DNA from 4 places in the Lelliottia sp. genome. Region 2 is predicted to be linked to each of the others. Evidence: predicted binding sites of a transcription regulator. Region 2 holds the regulator's gene; each other region holds the start of a gene.
The links. The regulator PurR, encoded in region 2, represses purine synthesis genes. The targets are predictions, from matches to a motif close to CANGCAAACGTTTGCNTG.
Positions count from the first base shown of each region.

Region 1: ACKI5T_RS04075 (nucleoside-specific channel-forming protein Tsx) is a predicted target of PurR. The motif match lies at 1,167-1,184, and genes of this name have one in related genera.
Region 3: serA (phosphoglycerate dehydrogenase) is a predicted target of PurR. The motif match lies at 1,161-1,178, and genes of this name have one in related genera.
Region 4: gcvT (glycine cleavage system aminomethyltransferase GcvT) is a predicted target of PurR. The motif match lies at 1,060-1,077, and genes of this name have one in related genera.

Region 1 covers NZ_JAZQNX010000005.1:333,489-335,695, reverse strand. Annotated here, with positions in the region: gene ACKI5T_RS04075 (nucleoside-specific channel-forming protein Tsx) at 144-1,028, opposite strand; gene ACKI5T_RS04070 (DUF3251 domain-containing protein) at 1,300-1,839, opposite strand; gene nrdR (transcriptional regulator NrdR) at 1,995-2,207, shown strand, end outside.
Region 2 covers NZ_JAZQNX010000001.1:175,161-177,367, reverse strand. Annotated here, with positions in the region: gene punR (DNA-binding transcriptional activator PunR) at 1-177, shown strand, start outside; gene purR (HTH-type transcriptional repressor PurR) at 196-1,221, opposite strand; gene ACKI5T_RS00930 (YnhF family membrane protein) at 1,518-1,607, shown strand; gene ACKI5T_RS00925 (MFS transporter) at 1,772-2,207, shown strand, end outside.
Region 3 covers NZ_JAZQNX010000039.1:164,927-167,133, forward strand. Annotated here, with positions in the region: gene serA (phosphoglycerate dehydrogenase) at 1-1,077, opposite strand, end outside; gene rpiA (ribose-5-phosphate isomerase RpiA) at 1,341-2,000, opposite strand; gene argP (DNA-binding transcriptional regulator ArgP) at 2,188-2,207, shown strand, end outside.
Region 4 covers NZ_JAZQNX010000039.1:157,643-159,849, forward strand. Annotated here, with positions in the region: gene gcvT (glycine cleavage system aminomethyltransferase GcvT) at 1-972, opposite strand, end outside; gene ubiI (FAD-dependent 2-octaprenylphenol hydroxylase) at 1,399-2,207, opposite strand, start outside.

The sequences.
Region 1 (2,207 bases), on a different contig from region 2:
GGTATTCAGACTGTTAGCCGATCTCCTTCACTCAATCATAATGGTGGAGTTGGATTCGACAAATAAAAAAGCCAGCATAGCTGGCTTTTTTATCTTCGAGGCGCGAGGCCGATTAAGCGAAGCGCACTCAAGCGCTACCGGGATTAGAAGTTGTAACCTACAACCAGGTAACCACCCCAACCGGTAGAACGGACGCTGAAATCACCGTTACCGAAGTTCAGGCTCGCATCGTCGTTCCACTGGCCGCCGTTGTGCCAGTAACGCGCAACCACTGAGTAATGCCAGTGATCGTAGTTCAGGGCCAGAATGTGGCTGGATGCGATAGAGTCGTTAGTACGTGCTTTTTTACCGTTCAGATCGCGGAAGTCGTTGTCGCCCAGATCGGAACCCCAATCGAAGTTGGTGAAACCGATGTAGCTCAGGTTACCGCCCCACAGCTGGGTGATAGGCACAAAGTATTTCACTTTGAAACGGTAGCCATCCCACTCGTTCTCGTTTGCTGCGCCGTAGTTCTGCCACTGGTATTTCGCATATACGTTCATTGACAGGCTCATCGGCAGACCGGTGTCGATGTCAGTACCCAGACCCATGTACCAGGTGCTCTGGCGACCGGAAGCGTTGCGACCCATATCGTAAATATAGTTGTTCGCGATATACCACTCTTTAAATGGACCGAAGCTCAGATCTGCGCCTGTCAGCTTGTCGATAGAGAAGCGCGGTTCGATTTCCATGAACAGTGGAGAACCATGGTTCCAGATACCTTTCGCTTCGGTGTTACCACCGAAGAATACTGGCGCATCCATGTAACCATAGAAATCAAACCAGTCTTTCTTAGCGAAAGCTTCATATTCCAGATAGGTATCGTTACGGATTTGCGGCCCAAAACGGGTGTGGTAGCTACCCACTACGTTAACGCTCTGATGCCACCAGTCGGAAACATACTCAGGTTTTGCGTTCTCTGCTGCGTTAACAGCGAAAGAAGAGGAAAGTGCCAGCGCTGCACCGGCTGCTAATAATGTTTTTTTCATAATCATGCCACTGATTGAAATTCCCTTCCGGGAGTGAAAAATGCGCGATTTGCGTTTCAAAATATTTCGTGTTTCTGCGGAGCCTATTATAGGAATCCTTGCTCACAAAAATATGTGTTGTTTCACATATCTCTCATTCACGTAATCGATTGCGTTCACGTTTGCGTACTTTAAACGGCGGGGATTGTAATGGCAAACCGATAAGTTGCCAATCTTTGCGGAAGGGAAGGAAGGGGAGCGAAACGCGTGACACGCGTTTCGCTAAAAAGGATTACTGAACGACAGGCTGGATATCATGGATGCGGATGAAACCTAATTGATCGGGCGTAATGCCGCTCAATTGCAGCGGGATATCCACGTCGCTCGGCGCCAGCACGCTTGCTGGGGCGTTAATGAGCTGGTTTTTCACGTTCACTTCCTGGAAGCTTTCGGTGGTTCCCTGAATTTGCCCCCATTCTACGGTGCCGCTAAACGCAGGCAGCGGATCGTTAGATTCGCCCTGAATACGCAAGGTAGCGCTTGTCCCCTCCGCATTTGGCGCAATATTTACCAGAGACATTTTCAGCGTACCGACCTGGCTTTGCAGACGCGCTGGCGTGTTAGCACCGGGTAACAGATAAACACCGCTGCTGGATTTGGCATTCAGCGCATTTTGCTGGGTGATCTTTACCGTTTCCTGGTTCAGTTTCGTCATTGCGCTGTTAAGCGTACTGACGCTTTGCTTCATTTGACGGACTTCGCTTTGCTGTGCGCAGGCGCTTAGCGTGAAGAGACTTCCCAGCGCAAGTATTCTTAGGTAACGTCTTGTCATTGCGTTTATTTCCATAAAAATAACGGATTATCGTAATGGTAGTCAGTAAGATGCCGTCTGGTATAGATCCTTTATCTCAAAAAGCGCTCTTCCTTTGTTGTCAGCCCAGTTCGGGTTAAAATAGAGTTCAGTTAACCAGATAGTCAGGACACCGTATGCATTGCCCATTCTGTTCCGCCGTGGATACCAAAGTAATCGACTCTCGTCTCGTAGGGGAAGGCTCCTCTGTACGCCGTCGTCGGCAGTGCCTGGTCTGCAACGAACGTTTTACGACTTTTGAAGTGGCGGAGCTGGTGATGCCGCGCGTCGTGAAAAGTAATGACGTGCGCGAGCCGTTTAACGAAGAAAAACTGCGCAAAGGGATGTTG
Region 2 (2,207 bases):
CGTCCACGGATTGATCGCGGAGAATGGGTGGCGCTTGAGCTTGAAAATCCGTTCCCGGATGCGGCCTGCTGCCTGACATGGCAGCAAAACGATATGTCTCCTGCGCTGGCCTGGCTGCTGGATTATTTGGGGGATAGCGAAACGTTGAACAGAGAGTGGTTACGGGAGCCGGAATAACCGGCCCCGTAGAAACGATTAACGACGGTAATCGCGGAACGGACCGTCAGCGACGGAGCGACGTTCAATCAGGCGCGGATGGACTTCAATTGATTGAGACTCTTCACGTTTGCTGACGATACGATCCATCAGCATGTTGAATGCCGTTTCACCCAAAGAGTCTTTCGGCTGGTGAATCGTCGTCAGCGCGGGAGTAAAGTAGCGAGCGTTGCGCACGTTATCATACCCGATCACGGAAATATCCTGCGGGACGCGCAAACCAAGCTCATCGGCGGCGCAAAGCGCGCCCATTGCCATAATATCACCGCCACAGAATACGGCAGTCGGACGATGCGGCTGCGAAACGATCTGCTGCATTGCGCGGTAGCCTGATTCCGGTTCAAAGTCACCCTGGACAATCCAGTTTTCCGGAACGGTAATCAGCGCTTCTTCCATGGCTTTCATAAAGCCCGCCAGGCGGCCTGCACCGGTATTACGCTCCAGCGGACCGGGGATGACACCAATCTCGCGATGACCGCGTTCAATCAGGTAACGGCCAGCCATGTACCCGCCTTCAAAGGCGTTATCGTTGACGGAATCGGTAAAATCAGCGCGCGTATCGCCCCAATCCATCACCACCATCGGGATATGACGGTACTCTTCCAGCATCGACAGCACGGATTCAGGGTATTCAGAACACATGACCAACAGGCCATCGACGCGCTTTTGCGCCAACATCGACAGGTAAGCGCGCTGTTTTTCCTGGCTGTTCCAGGCATTTCCCAGAATCAGGGTATAGCCTTTCTGGAAGCAGTTTTTTTCTACTGCCTCGATAATTTCGGCGAAATAGGCGGCTTCGCTGCTGGTCGCCAGCAGACCAATCGACTTGGTGTGATTTACTTTCAAGCTGCGAGCCACGGCGCTAGGGGAGTAGTGCAATTCTTTGATTGCGGCCCAAACGGCGTTGCGCGTCTCTTCCGCCACGAAACGGGTTTTGTTAATTACATGTGATACGGTTGTAGTGGAAACGTTTGCGCGTTTCGCTACATCTTTAATTGTTGCCATTAGCTGTCACTCCAGACCATATCCTAAGCTCCTGATAAATTGAGAGGTAAACGTTTGCCTTCTCTCACCCTAATCTCGCAAATTGAATTGCGATACGCCGGGAAAACGACACAGGACGTCAGGAGGGGGTCAGTGGCCGGTACGCTTATAAATTTAGCGTGGAATTTTGTCCTATCTTGATGAAAAGGGGAAGCGCAAAAACGGTTATGAGCCTAAATCGAGGAAGATTTTTGAGCGAAACTGTGTAAAAATGAGCAAGCTCACTTTTCATGTGGGGATTAAAAGGAGAAAAATTGATGAATACCGATCTTAAGTTTTCGTTAACGACCACGATTATCGTGCTGGGTTTGATTGTTGCGGCAAGTTTTACGGCTATTCTGCACTGATTCAGGCGGGGGAGAGCCTTCTCCCTCGTTTTCTTCCTTCGATTGTTACTCTCCCGACAATAATCTTTTGCCAATTTGTTAACTTCTCATTTTTTGTGATTGCTGTCATGCTTTCGACATGTTTTTTCTGTGTCGCGTAATGACACGGTTTCCGGAGTTAATGAATGAAAATCAATTTTCCACTGCTGGCCCTCGCGATTGGCGCATTTGGGATTGGCACCACCGAGTTCTCCCCAATGGGGCTGCTACCGGTTATTGCTAAAGGGATGGATGTTTCTATTCCTGCGGCGGGAATGCTGATCAGTGCTTATGCCATTGGCGTGATGATCGGTGCGCCTTTGATGACGTTACTGCTTTCGCATCGCGCGCGTCGAAATGCGCTTATTTTCCTGATGGCCATTTTCACATTGGGGAATGTGCTTTCGGCACTCTCTCCGGACTACACCACCCTCCTGTTGTCGCGCATTTTGACCAGCCTCAATCATGGCGCATTCTTTGGCCTGGGGTCGGTGGTGGCCGCGAGCGTAGTGCCTAAGCACAAGCAGGCCAGCGCGGTCGCCACGATGTTTATGGGGCTCACGATAGCGAATATTGGCGGCG
Region 3 (2,207 bases), on a different contig from region 2:
GGCAAAAATCTGGTTAATTGCTGTCAGCACGCCTGGGCGATTCTCGTGGATGTGCAGCAAACGACGACCGCCGTGCAGCGGGAGAGACACTTCCGGGAAGTTCACCGCAGAGAGCGTGGAACCGTTATCGGAATATTTGCTCAGCTTACCCGCCACTTCCAGGCCGATATTTTCCTGGGCTTCCTGCGTCGAGCCACCGATGTGCGGCGTCAGGATCACGTTGTCGAATTCTAACAGCGGAGTGGTAAACGGATCGCTGTTGGTTGCCGGCTCCGTTGGGAAGACGTCGATTGCCGCGCCCGCCAGATGCTTACGTCTAAGCGCGTCACACAGCGCTGGAATATCCACTACCGTGCCACGTGCGGCATTAATCAGCAGCGAGCCCGGCTTCATCAGTGCGATCTCTTCTGCGCCCATCATATTCTTGGTAGAGGCGTTTTCCGGCACATGCAGACTCACCACATCGCTCATATTCAGCAAGTCGGAAAGATGCTGCACCTGAGTGGCGTTGCCCAGCGGCAGTTTGTTTTCGATATCGTAGAAGAACACATTCATACCCAGGGATTCGGCAAGAATACCGAGCTGCGTACCGATGTGACCGTAACCAATAATCCCGAGCTTTTTGCCACGCGCTTCATAAGAGCCTGACGCCAGTTTGTTCCAGATGCCGCGGTGCGCTTTGGCGTTCGCTTCCGGAATACCGCGCAGGAGCAACAGCAGCTCACCGATCACTAATTCCGCGACCGAACGGGTGTTGGAGAACGGCGCGTTAAAGACTGGAACACCGCGTCGCGCTGCGGCATTCAAATCGACCTGATTGGTACCAATACAGAAACAACCGATGGCCACCAGCTTTTCAGCACACGCAATAACGTCTTCAGTCAGATGCGTACGGGATCGCAGGCCAATGAAGTGGGCATCACGGATGGATTCTTTCAGCTGCTCTGTATCCAGCGCACCTTTATGGAATTCGATGTTGGTGTAACCTGCTGCGCGAAGATTATCGAGTGCTTTCTGATGCACGCCTTCGACGAGCAGAAACTTAATCTTGTCTTTTTCCAGTGATACCTTTGCCATTTACCCGACCCTGTTTGTCTGAACTGTTGTTGTGCTGGATTTAAATCCGCTACCGCCAACATATCAAAAAAAACTATTGCAGCAATATGAACGTTTGCGTGGGCACTCTGAAGAAAAGTCATCCAGGGCAAAATGACAGCATAAAATGCTGCGGTAAATTTGAAAGGCGGAAGGATCGTCAGGAGAGGTCAAAAAACGTGATACAAGTCACCGAATTTGGCTTTTGAAAAATATTTAACGGGGAGAGGACTCCCCGCGTCAGATCATTTTACGATGGTTTTCACGCCGTCAGCGGTGCCAATCAGCGCCACATCCGCGCCCCGATTGGCGAATAGCCCTACAGTCACTACGCCCGGAATCGCATTGATGGCGTTTTCCATCGCCACGGCGTCCAGAATTTCCAGATTGTAAACGTCCAGAATCACGTTACCGTTATCAGTGACCACACCCTGACGATATTCCGGGCGACCACCCAGCTTCACCAGTTGACGAGCAACCGCGCTGCGCGCCATCGGAATGACTTCGACCGGCAGAGGAAAGGTTCCCAGAATATCGACCTGCTTGGAGGCATCGGCGATACAAATGAATTTATCAGCAACGGAAGCGATGATTTTCTCACGCGTCAGCGCCGCGCCACCGCCTTTGATCATCTGCATATGGCCGTTGATTTCGTCGGCACCATCCACGTAAATGCCCAGACGATCCACTTCGTTCAAATCGAACACGGTAATGCCCAGACTTTTCAGTTTTTCCGTGGAGGCATCAGAGCTGGAAACTGCACCCTCGATCTGCCCTTTCATCGTGCCAAGCGCATCAATAAAGTGTGCTGCGGTCGATCCAGTACCCACACCGACAATCGTGCCTGGTTGTACGTACTGGAGTGCGGCCCATCCTACTGCTTTTTTCAGTTCATCCTGCGTCATGATCGTTTGCCTGTGGTGTGAAAACTCAGGGCGCATTATAGAACATGGACACCCTGAATGTCCCTGTGACCAGTGTCACATTAACGCGTAAAGACCCGACTGCTCCGACGTGGTCAGAATTCGTCAGTCTCAAAGGTGAATTTGTGTCATAGTGCAGAATAAGCAAACTCAGGAGTACTGCCTCGCAATGAAACGTCCGGACTACAG
Region 4 (2,207 bases), on a different contig from region 2:
GCTGTAGCCTAACGTCGGCGAGAAAGTACCGCTGGTGATCATACCTTCACGCTGATTGCCCAGTTCATCGGTGAATCGCACAGGCAGCTCGTTACGCAGCACGCCTTTTTCGGTCATCACCAGGCCAACAAGTTGATCGGTGCCTTTCTCGCGCTGCATCTCAAGCGCTTCGCGGCCAATAAATTCACGATCGGCGGGTTCCCACGCGATGGTCCAGCCCATGTTGGCGGCCAACGGAGAGACGGTTTCGTCCATTTCCTGGCTGTACAAATTCATGCCTGCTTCCAGACGCAGCGTATCGCGTGCGCCCAGACCCGCAGGTTTGACACCAGCTTCCACCAGTGCGTGCCAGAATTCGGCGGCTTTCTCGTTTGGCATTGCAATTTCGTAACCCGCTTCACCGGTGTAACCGGTGGTGGCGATAAACAAATCGCCCGCCTGCACACCGAAGAACGGCTTCATGCCTTCAGTCGCGTGGCGCTGTTCATCGGTGAATAATGTGGCGGCTTTCGCCTGCGCGTTAGGCCCCTGAACGGCGATCAGCGACAGATCGTCACGAACGGTAACCTCGACGGCGTACTTTTCAGCGTGTTGGGAAATCCAGGAGAGGTCTTTTTCGCGGGTGGCGGAGTTAACAACGAGGCGGAAGAAATCGTCAGTGAAGTAATAAACAATCAGGTCGTCAATGACGCCGCCGGAGGCATTGAGCATGCCGGAGTATAACGCCTTGCCTGGAGTCTTGAGCTTAGCGACGTCGTTTGCCAGAAGATAACGCAAAAACTCCCGGGTGCGGCTCCCGCGCAGATCGACAATGGTCATGTGCGACACATCAAACATACCGGCATCGGTGCGCACGGCATGGTGCTCATCGATTTGTGAGCCGTAATGCAGCGGCATCATCCAGCCATGGAAATCCACCATGCGTGCACCGCATAACGTGTGTTGTTCGTATAAAGGAGTTTGTTGAGCCATCTTGTCCTCGTTGAATAAGCAGGGCTATCTTGTGTTTCGTCTAAAAATCCATCACGAAACCCGGCGTTGGCATCACGCCTGGACGCCGACGCAAACGTTCTCTTTTACCTGAACTTACCACTGAAACTGGGGATTAACCATAAGGCAAAACGGGTCATCACATTAGCTTATGACTAAAAACCAGCAAAAACCCAACAGAATGATTCACTGGTTAAATACAATTACCTCCGAGCAAACGCAATGTTAATTCCAGGTTAGTTAGCTTATGGTGATATTTAATGTGGTAAAAGATGCCGATTTTCCATCATGAAAAAAACGCGAGATTAGATAATCTAATGCGAATTAGAGGGTGAAATTAGAATATTTCAAATGAGAGAAATCTCCCGGCACAGAAGCCGGGAAACGAAAGTGTGATGGGGGTCTAACTTAGCGCAGCCAGTCTGGCAGATCGTTCAAACCCATCGCCTGACGAAGCAGCTGGGGTTTTACACCTGGAAGGGTATCGGCCATTTTCAGACCCAGATCGCGGAGCAGTTTTTTGGCCGGGTTATCGCCCGCAAACAACTCGCGGAATCCCTGCATACCGGCCAGCATCATCGCGGCACTGTGCTTGCGGCTGCGTTCATAGCGGCGCAGATAAAGGTGCTGACCAATGTCTTTCCCTTCACGATGCAAACGACGCAGCTCTTCGATGAGCTCAGCGGCATCCATAAAGCCCAGATTAACGCCCTGTCCCGCTAAGGGATGGATGGTGTGCGCGGCATCGCCCACCAGCGCCAGACGGTGCGCGGCAAACTGGCGCGCGTAACGGCCTGTCAGTGGGAACAACTGACGCTCGCTTTCAAGCGCACACAGACCCAGGCGGTTATCAAACGCCATGCACAGCGCCTGATTAAATTCTTCCGGCGTCACGTCCTGCATCTGCTGGGCTTTTTCCGGGATCAATGACCAGACAATGGAACACAAATGCGGATCGCTCAGCGGCAGAAACGCCAGAATGCCGTTATTGTGGAAAATCTGACGTGCTACGCCACCGTGCGGCTCGGTGGTACGGATCGTCGCGACCATCGCGTGATGACGGTAATCCCAAAACGTCAGTGGGATATCCGCTTTATTTCGCAGCCAGGAGTTCGCACCATCAGCGCCAACAACCAGACGCGCCGTTAACATCTCGCCGCTCTGCAACGTAATGAAAGCTTCGTTCTCGCCCCAGGCCACCTGCTGCACCTGCGCGG